One region of the Kitasatospora cystarginea genome, then DNA from elsewhere that is predicted to be linked to it. Evidence: riboswitches for the same ligand, from Rfam matches in the RefSeq annotation. Region 1 holds a riboswitch; each other region holds the start of a gene.

Region 1 (3,266 bases):
GGGGCATCACGGTCGCGCGGGTTCCGAGACGTCACGCCGTGCAGTCTTCCCCGTGCACCGGCCTTCTGTCACATCGGGTTCGGCGCGTCTTCGGCTGCCCGGTGTGAAGAGGTGGAAGAGATCGGGCAACAACCCGCAAACCGGGCTTGACATTCGAATGGTTGGCTTGTTCTGACTGTCGTGCACCCAACAAATCGATCGACCATCCGCCAGATCCGCACCGGAACCGGACCCTCGACACTTCCAGCTAATGTGATTGAATATCTACGGAGAGTGACAGTGTTTTCAGAGTAGCGGAGTGAGCCAGCGCCTCAGCACCTCGGCGTAGCCGTCCGAGTCGGCGTTCCAGAGCTGGGCGTGCTCCGCGTCCGGCACCTCGTGCAGGCTCACCAGGTCCCAGCGGCGGTGCGCCAGCCGGCGGGCGGCCTCGATCGGTGCGATGCCGTCGGCCGGGCTGCCCAGCAGCAGGGTCGGGAGGTGCAGGTCAGTACCGTCCGCGAGACGGGCGAGGGCCGCCGGGTCCACCTTGGTACGGCCTTCGGCGGCCAGGGCGCCGAGCTCGGCGAGGACACCCGGGACACCGGCGCGGACGCTCTCCCGGCGGACGCTCTCCTGCCAGTCGAGGATCGGGGAGTCCAGCACCAGTCCGGCGACCGACTCCCGCCGGGTGGACCTGGCGGCGGTCAACAGGCACATCGTCGCGCCCAGCGACCAGCCGTACAGCACGACCCGTCCCGCGCCACTCTCCAGGGCGAGCCCTACGGCCGCCTCGACGTCCCGCCACTCTGTCTCACCGAAGTGGCCGAGTCCGTCCGGTGGGTGCGGGGCGTCGGCGTCGCCCCGGTAGGTCACGGTCAGCGTCGGCAGTTTCAGCGAGTTCAGCACCGGGAGCACCGGGAGCGCCTGGGTGCGGTCGGCGCCCGGGCCGTGCACCAGGATCACCCAGGTGCCGCGCATGGCGTGGACGTACCAGGCGGGCAGCAGCCCGAGGTCGCCCTGGGCGGCGGTCTCGGTGAAGTCGAGGCCGAGGGCGGTGGCCGGATCGCCGAGGTGGACCCGGGGGGTCAGCTCGACCTCGGTGCCGACGGTGAGGGTTCCGCTGTCGGCACGCTCCAGCCGGCGGGTGACGGTCTGGATGTCGGTGCGCAGCACCCCGCCGACCACCGCGTGGCCGCCGCCGGCCCACTCCAGCGCGTACCGGCCCGCGCGTACGGTCTGCGGGGCCCGGGTGAGGGTGACGTGTCCGGCGGCGACCTCGTGCACCCGCAGTGTGGCGGCCAGGCCCGGCTTCCCGGGCTGCGGACGGACCGTGCGCTCGGACACCCTGCGGCCGATCAGGATGACCGCAGCTCCGGCTCCTACTGCGGTGGCCGCCACGGCGGCGGCGGTTCCCCAACGCATAGTGCTCCCCGGTGTGACCTTCATGGGCGGTACCTTCCAGTCCACTCTCCGCACGGCGGGCCTGCCACCGGGGCGTAGTCCGTCCGTGCGGACGGTGGGCCGGGCCTTCGCGGCGGCGGGCAGCCGGGCGGCTCCGCGGAGCCGGCGCCACCCCCGTGCGGTGTGCCGCGCGGTGGGCGGTGGACGGCCGAGACGGCTGTGATCAAGCCCTCCGCGCGGTTTGTTGACTCCCGGTCGCGGACCGTGGTGGGATCTTTCAGCCAAACGGAGGCATGCAGAGGAAGCCGGTGCGAATCCGGCGCGGTCCCGCCACTGTCACCGGGGAGCACGCTCGACTCATGGTCACGGCGGTCCGGTCGTCCGGCTGCTGGAAGGCCCGAGGGTGTGTCCGACCCGGGAGCCAGGAGACTCTCGCCCCCGGTACGTCGATCCAGGGCGCGGACCCTGAGTGAGGACACGCACGCCATGCAGGCTGCCCTGGCCGCTGTGCGGCCGCCGTTCGACCCGGCCGTGCCCGCCTTGCGGTCCGCCTCCGCCGCTGTGTCCGCACCGTGCCCCGCCTGAACCGCGCCGCCGCCTTCGCACTGGGCAGTGTCGCCGGCTACCTGGCCGACGCCGTCCTCGCCGACCCCCGGCGCGGGCATCCGGTAGCCGTCTTCGGTGCCGCCGCCGGGCGGGTGGAGCGCGCGCTCTGGCGCGACCGGCGGGCGGCGGGCGCCGGGTACACCGCAGTCTGCGTCGGTTCGGTCGCGGCCGGGGCGCACCTCGCCGAGCGGGCGCTCGGGCGCAGCCGGTACGGGCAGGCGGCGCTGGCCGCCGCCGCGACCTGGACGGTGCTCGGCGGTACCTCGCTCACCCGGGAGGCCAGGACGATCGGCCGTTCGCTGCGGGCCGGCGATCTGGCCGCCGCCCGGGAGCGGCTGCCGCACCTGTGCGGCCGCGACCCCAGCACGCTGGACGAGCAGCAGATCGCCCGCGCCGTCGTCGAGTCGGTGGCCGAGAACACCGCCGACGCCGTGGTCAACGCGCTGGCCTGGGGTGCGCTGGCCGGTACGCCGGGGCTGCTCGCCTTCCGGGCCGTCAACACGCTGGACGCGATGGTCGGTCACCGCTCGCCGCGCCATCTGCGCTTCGGCTGGGCCTCGGCCCGGCTGGACGACGTGGCCGGCTGGCCCGGTGCCCGGCTGACCGCCCTGCTCACGGTGGCCGCCGCGCCCGAGCCGCGGACCGCCTGGCGGGTCTGGCGCCGGGACGGCTCCGCGCACCCGAGCCCCAATGCCGGGCAGGCCGAGTCGTGCTTCGCCGGGGCGCTCGGGGTGCGGCTGGGCGGGACGCTGCGGTACGGCGAGCGGGTGGAGCACCGGCCGGTGCTCGGCGGGGAGTTGCGGCCGGTCGAGGTGGCGGACATCGAGCGGGCGTGTCAGCTCTCCCGACGGGTCGGGGCGTTGGCGCTGGCGGTCACCGTGACCGGGCGGGCGCTGTGGACCTGGCGGCGGGGGCGGTCGTGAGCGGCAACCCGGGAACGAGTGGCCGCAGAAGGACTGTTGAGTGGAGCGGAGGAGCATGAGCGGGGCACTGCTGGTCGCCGGGACGACCTCGGACGCGGGCAAGAGTGTGGTCACGGCGGGCATCTGCCGCTGGCTGGCCAGGCAGGGCGTGCGGGTGGCGCCGTTCAAGGCGCAGAACATGTCGCTCAACTCCTTCGTCACCGCCGACGGCGCCGAGATCGGCCGCGCCCAGGCGATGCAGGCGCAGGCCGCCCGCATCGAGCCGGAGGCTGCGATGAACCCCGTGCTGCTGAAGCCCGGCGGCGACGGCCGCAGTCAGGTGGTGCTGCTCGGCAGGCCGGTCGCCGAGGTGGGCGC
Region 2 (3,266 bases), on a different contig from region 1:
GGAGTCGACCTCGGTGGTGTTCAGGTACGACATCTGGGCCTCCTCGGGTCAGTCGTGCACCTTGAGGCCCAGCCCGCGCGGGATCTGCTCGCCGACCGCGTACCGGTTGCCCCGGCCGACCTCCGCCTGGCGGGCGCGTCCGGTGGCGGTGGCGTCCTCGATCACCTGGACCGTGACACCCTCGCGTTCGAGGTCCTCGGCCTCGGCGGGGGAGACGTACGCCTCGATGCTGATGCTCCGGTCGGCACCGCGGTGGGGACGTCCGCCGACGTCGGGCCGCTTCTCGCGGAGGAGGGTGTGCAGGACGGTCGGATCCGTCGCGGTCACGCGGACCCGGAGAATTCTGTCGCGATCGGACATGGCGACCTCTTCCGGGCGCCGTCGCGGAGTCCGGCTCCGCTGCCGACGACGCCGCGTGTGGGTGACTCCGTATGTTTACGCTGTATCTTCAGCGTGCTCTTCCGTCGTAGAACGAGTCAAGGGGCGCGTCGGGCATCCGACTCAGCAGGCTGTCCAGCCCGGCCAGCAGCTCCTCCTGGTCGTCGTAGTCCGCCAGCAGCGGGACCAGCGCCCGCAGCCTCGGGTACCGGTCGGCGGGCAGGCGGTGCAGGCCCAGGCGCAGCATCGGGTCCGGCTCGTCGGGGTCGTCGATCACCTGGCGCTTGTCGACCAGCAGGCAGCCCAGGTTCCAGGCCACGAACCTCCGGTAGATCATCAGCGAGGTGGCGTGGTCGAAACCGGCCCGGCCGAGCACGGCGAGGAGATGCTCGGTGAGCTGCAGCACCGGGGCGGGGCGGCGGGCCATCGGGACGCTCAGCGGGCGGGTGGCCACCAGCGGCAGGATCTCGGGGTGGACGTGCGCCACCGAGGCGAAGGCGCCGGCGATCCGGCGTAGCTCCGCCCGCCAGGCCCGACCGCCTCCGGCCGCCGCGGTGGCCTCGGCCGAGCTCCGCAGTTGGGTGATCACCTCGGCGAAGTAGGCCTCCACCAGGCCGTCCAGCAGGGCTTCCTTGCCCGGCGTGTAGCGGTAGATGGCCATCGACTCCACGCCCAGATCGGCGGCCAGCCGGCGCATGGTGAGCGCGCCCAGCCCCTCCCGGTCGACCAGCGAGACGGCCGCGGCGAGCACCAGGGGCCGGCTCAGCCGTCCGCGCTTCTCGGGAGTGCCCCGGTCGGGCTCCGCTGCTGCCATCTCCGCCTCCCTCGCCGTGCCCGCGGGGATCGGTCGTCAGCTGACAACAGAAGGATACAAGCTACGCACGGGCCGTCGGGAGGATCGGGCACACCGCAGCTCAGTCCCGGTGGCCCAGCACCCCGTGTGCCAGCACCTCGGCGACGGCGGGGTCGACCAGCCGGTAGCGGATGATCCGCCCGTCGCGCTCGCCGCTGACCAGCCCGGCGGCGCGCAGCAGGCGCAGCGCCTGGGAGACCGCCGGGTCGCGCATGCCGGTGGCGACGGCGAGGTCGGTGACGGCGAGCGGTCCCGTCTCGTGGAGGGCGAGCAGCAGCGAGAGCCGTCCGGGGTCGGCGAGCAGGGCGAAGCGTTCGGCCCAGGACCGGACGTGCTCGGTGTCGCCGATCGCGGCGATCGCCTCGCAGACCCGGTGCCCGTCGATGGTCCTGCGGTCGGCACGGTCGGCGGGGACGAGATGCATGCCAGGCATTCTCGCAGCAGCGGTACCTGTGATACCCGACACCTGCACAGCTGTGCAGGCTTGCAGTGGTGCCGTACGGCCCCCTACCGTTGTGCCCGCCGTGGTGCTCGGGAAGACCGGTGACGGACTCTCAGGAGTCCCAGACCGGAGCGGCCCTCGCCACTGTGATCGGGAAGTACCGGCATCATCCCCGCCCCCGCCAGGGACGGGCGGCCACTGGACGAGAACGCGTCCGGGAAGGCCGGGTGCGGGTGCGTTCGACCCGTCAGCCAGGAGACCGGCCACGGCATCTCACGAACGGATCCACGAGGTGCTGGAGCGTGACCCGCAGATGACCCTGCCCAGAACCGAAGCCGCTCCGGCGGCGGCCCCCGCCCTGCCCGCCTTCCGCTGGAAGCGCGAGGACACCGTGCGGACCGCCGGCCTGATGGCGGTGATCCTGGCCATGCACGTGCTGGCCTTCGGAGTCCTGATCCTCCTGGTGGCGCCGGAGAAGTACCAGGTCGGAACCCAGGTCTACGGGATCGGCCTCGGCGTGACCGCGTACACCCTGGGGATGCGGCACGCCTTCGACGCCGACCACATCGCCGTCATCGACAACACCACCCGCAAGCTGATGGCCGACGGCAAGCGCCCGGTCTCGGTGGGCTTCTGGTTCGCGCTCGGCCACTCCTCGATGGTGGTCATCATGGCGGCGCTGGTGGCCGGCGGTGCCGCGTTGGCCGGGACACTGATGGACGACCAGTCCACGACCCACCAGGTGCTCGGCATGATAGGCACCACCGCCTCAGGGGTGTTCCTCTACCTGATCGCCGCGCTCAACCTGGCCGCGCTGGTGGGGATCGCGAAGGTGTTCCGGGCGATGCGCGCGGGCCAGTACGACGAGCGCGAGCTGGAGGCGCACCTCAACTCGCGCGGTCTGATGAACCGGATCCTCTCCCGGGCCACCCGCTCGATCACCCGGCCCGGCCAGATGTTCCCCGTCGGCATGGTGCTCGGTCTCGGCTTCGACACCGCGACCGAGGTCACCCTGATGGTGATGGCGGGTTCGGGCGCGGCGGCCGGTCTGCCCTGGTACGCCATCGTCTGCCTGCCCCTGCTGTTCGCGGCCGGAATGAGCCTGTTCGACACCCTCGACGGCACCTTCATGAACTTCGCGTACCAGTGGGCGTTCTCCAACCCGGTCCGCAAGGTGTACTACAACTTGACCATCACCGGTCTCTCCATTGCGGTCGCCTTCATCATCGGGACCATCGAACTGGTCGGTGTCCTGCACGAGAAGCTGGACCTCACCGACCCGGTGACCGGCTGGATCGCCGGACTGAGTCTGGACAACGTCGGGTTCGTGATCGTCGGCCTGTTCTTCGTGGTCTGGGTCGCGGCGATCGGCTACTGGCGCTTCGCCAAGGTCGAGCAGCGCTGGTCGTGAACCTGGCCCGGGTCGACCCGCGCCGCGCCGATCCCCGGTCAACGTACAACTCGCCCGGTTTCCAGGTAGGTTGGAGGTCTGCCGTGACCGGGGATCGGGGGATTCGTGCTGCCGGAGACCGAGGCGAAGCCGCACGACTGGCGGATCGAGGGCCGGGAGTACGCCCGGCACGAGGAGCGCCG
Region 3 (3,266 bases), on a different contig from region 1:
TCGCGGCGGCGCTGCGGGTGTTGCCCATCTTCTTGGCCAGCTCGGGCACCGAGGGGTCGGAGAGGGTGCAGACCACCTCGTTGTCGGCGGGCAGCCGCTTGCGGGTCACTCCGCTCGCGACCATCGAAACGTCGCACAGGATCGGCGCACCGGCGTGCAGCGCGGCGCGCGCGCTCGCGACCACGCCGGGCGACCAGAGCAGGTCGTCGACCAGGTCGGTCATGCCGCACGCGTGGATCATCCGCACGGCGACCTGCGCCACGTCGGCGGGTAGGTGGGCCAGTTCGGCCTCGGCCCGGATGGTGGCAAAGGACTGGCGGTAGATGGCCGCGCCGTCCTTCTCGTACTCGATCACTTGGTCCTCCGGGCTTCGGCTACCGCCTCCGCCATCTGTTCCGTCGACACATCCACTGACACTCCCGCCCCCGGGGCCTCGACCCCGGGGCCGACGCGGGTCACCCGGTAGCCCTGCCCGGTGGCCAGGACGTCCACCCACTCCCCAGCCGGATGCCCGCAGCGCCGCTCGCAGCCGGACCAGTGCACGGGCAGTGGGCCGGCAGCGGCCGGGGTCTGCGCCGCGTCCAACGCCCGTGCGGCGTCGTCCCGTACGTCGGCGCGCGACTTGGCGCAGCCGGGCAGTCCGGTGCAGGCGCTGGCCCGTTCCCAGACCGAGCCGGGGGCGGTGCGGAAGCCGGCCGCGGCCAGTTCGGGCAGCCGGTCGACCGGCGCCCCCGGCAGGACGATCCCGCGCCAGGGGGTCAGCCGCAGCTCGCCGGCCGAGGCTGCGGCCAGCCGCCGCCACCGTGCGGCGCTCACCCGGCCGAAGCGCAGGCCCACGGAGAGTCCGCCGGGCAGTGCGCCCGGGGCCAAAGTGGCGGCCGGCAGCGCGGGCAGCGGTTCGGCGCCCGGGTCGAGCAGTCCGGGAACCTCGCGCAGGTGCCAGGCCTTGGCGCCACTGGTGCGCAGCATTTCCAGGAACTCCTCGGCGGCGCGGACCGCGTGCTCGGCGGCCCCGCCGGGCGGCACCGGGCGGGCGGTGGCGGCGCGGCCGAGGCGCAGCAGGGCGCCGCCGCCTGCGGTTGCGATCAATGTCACATCGGCGTCCAGTGCGGCGACGTCACCGCGCCCGTCGTCCAGGGCGAAGAGGAACTTGCCGGAGAGGCGGGCCGCGCTCTCGCTCGCGCACAGCCGCCGGTCGAGTTCCCGCACCCAGTCCTGGACGTCGGCGTGGCCGAGGCCGTCCAGCCCGGCGGCCGGGGAGGCGACGATGTTGCGGACCCGCTCATGGGTCTTTGAGGGCAGCAGGCCGGCGTCGCGCAGGCGGCGGCCGAGTTCGCCACCGGAGTCCGAAGGCAGGCCGCGCAGTTGGACGTTGCCGCGCGAGGTGGTCTCGAGTGCGCCGTCGCCCAGCTCCTCGGCCGCGTCGGCCAGCACCACTGCCTGACTGTTCGTCAGCAACCCGCCGGGTATGCGGATCCTGGCGAGGGAACCGTCGTCGGCGGTGTGCAGACGAAGGGCCCCCGGACAGACGTCCGAACGCCCGCGGTCGGGCGTACCGGGGCCCGGTGCGACGGAGTCGGGTACGGGTGGCATGGCGGCGAGCATACAGATTGCCGTTCCGGATGCACCGCCCGGAACAGATCACACTCCCCCAGCCCAGCCGCACCCCGTACGATGCTCCCGGGCGGTCCTGTGGGCCGTCCACGCCAGCGACGGCGCCAAGGGGAGGAAACCGGTGCAAACCCGGTGCGGTCCCGCCACTGTGACCACGGTTCACCGCCGTGGGAGCCAGGAACTCCTGCCGTCCTCCCTTAGCCCGGGGCGCGGACCCCGAGGAAGGCCTGAGACCTGTGCGCTGCCGCATGCCCGCACGCGCTGCTGCGTCCCGCCCGCTCGACGGGCGGGCTGAGCCGCTGGCACCCATCACTCCTGCGCTCCCTCCATCGCCGGTCGGCTGTCGCTCAGCGCTCTCAGAGCACCAACCAGCGGCTCGGCCGCGCGCGGCACACCTTTCGGCACGGGGCGCCGACCTGGCCGGGAGGGCCGTCGCGTGATCCTGCTGCTTTCCACCTCCGACACCGACCTGCTGAGCGCCCGCGCCTGTGCGGGCCCGGTCCGCTACCGCCTCGGGAACCCGGCCCGGCTGACCGCCGAGGACCTGCCCGCGCTGCTGGAGGGCACCGACCTGGTGGTCGTCCGGCTGCTCGGCGGCCGCCGCGCCTGGCAGGAGGGCCTGGACGCGCTGCTGGCCGGCCCGCGCCCGGTGGTCGTGCTGACGGGTGAGCAGGCGCCGGACGCCCAGTTGATGGAGCTGTCCACCGTCCCCGCCGGGATCGCAGCCGAGGCGCACGCCTACCTGGCGCACGGCGGCGCGGCCAACCTGGCCGAGCTCGGCGCCTTCCTCTCCGACACCGTGCTGCTGACCGGCCACGGTTTCACCCCGCCCGTCTCGGCCCCGGCCTGGGGCCCCCTGGAGCGCACCCCGCGGACCGCCGAGGGCCCCGTCGTCGCGGTGCTCTACTACCGCGCCCACCACATGAGCGGCAACACCGCCTTCGTCGAGGCCCTGTGCCAGGCGATCGAGGACCAGGGCGGCCGCCCGAAGCCGCTGTACTGCGCCTCGCTGCGCGGCGCCGAGCCCGAACTGCTCGCCGAACTCGGCCAGGCCGACGCGATCGTCACCACCGTGCTGGCGGCCGGCGGCACCCGGCCGGCCGACGCGCAGGCGGGCGGGGACGAGGAGGCCTGGGACGCGGGCGCGCTCGCCGCGCTCGACCGCCCGATCCTGCAGGCGCTCTGCCTGACCTGGTCGCGTGCCCAGTGGGAGGACAGCGACGACGGCCTCTCCCCGCTGGACACCGCCACCCAGGTCGCCGTGCCCGAGTTCGACGGCCGCCTGATCACCGTCCCGTTCTCCTTCAAGGAGCTGGACGAGGACGGTCTGACCGTCTACACCGCCGACCCCGAGCGCGCCGCCCGGGTCGCGGGCATCGCGGTCCGGCACGCCCGGCTGCGCCATGTCCCGCCCGCCGAGCGGCGGTTGGCGCTGGTGCTCTCCGCGTACCCGACCAAGCACGCTCGGGTCGGCAACGCGGTCGGCCTGGACACCCCGGCCAGCGCGGTCCGCCTGCTGCACCGGCTGCGCGAGGAGGGCATGGACCTCGGCGACGACCTGCCGGGGCTGGACTCCTCCCCGCCCCGAGCCGAAGGGCCCGCCGGTGCCGAAAGGGATGAGCGACAAGCGACCGAGGAACGAGGGAGTGCCG

Evidence for each region. A riboswitch is a leader RNA that binds a small molecule or an ion and turns the genes downstream of it on or off. The one in region 1 is predicted to bind cobalamin.
Region 2: it holds a riboswitch for cobalamin, as region 1 does, so the genes downstream of both, nicT (Nickel transporter NicT) here and ABD369_RS07025 (cobalamin biosynthesis protein) in region 1, are expected to answer to the same signal.
Region 3: it holds a riboswitch for cobalamin, as region 1 does, so the genes downstream of both, cobN (cobaltochelatase subunit CobN) here and ABD369_RS07025 (cobalamin biosynthesis protein) in region 1, are expected to answer to the same signal.

The regions. Positions count from the first base shown of each region.
Region 1 is NZ_BAAATR010000004.1:289,477-292,742, reverse strand. Features, by position in the region: gene ABD369_RS07035 (hypothetical protein) at 1-35, opposite strand, end outside; gene ABD369_RS07030 (alpha/beta hydrolase family protein) at 286-1,401, opposite strand; cobalamin riboswitch at 1,653-1,834, shown strand; gene ABD369_RS07025 (cobalamin biosynthesis protein) at 1,953-2,909, shown strand; gene ABD369_RS07020 (cobyric acid synthase) at 2,965-3,266, shown strand, end outside.
Region 2 is NZ_BAAATR010000013.1:92,889-96,154, forward strand. Features, by position in the region: gene ABD369_RS16735 (M14 family metallopeptidase) at 1-33, opposite strand, end outside; gene ABD369_RS16740 (hypothetical protein) at 49-360, opposite strand; gene ABD369_RS16745 (TetR/AcrR family transcriptional regulator) at 449-1,192, opposite strand; gene ABD369_RS16750 (ArsR/SmtB family transcription factor) at 1,293-1,655, opposite strand; cobalamin riboswitch at 1,740-1,955, shown strand; gene nicT (Nickel transporter NicT) at 1,987-3,084, shown strand; gene ABD369_RS16760 (isochorismatase family protein) at 3,190-3,266, shown strand, end outside.
Region 3 is NZ_BAAATR010000006.1:189,030-192,295, forward strand. Features, by position in the region: gene ABD369_RS09810 (precorrin-8X methylmutase) at 1-355, opposite strand, end outside; gene ABD369_RS09815 (cobalamin biosynthesis protein CobG) at 352-1,593, opposite strand; cobalamin riboswitch at 1,669-1,820, shown strand; gene cobN (cobaltochelatase subunit CobN) at 2,051-3,266, shown strand, end outside.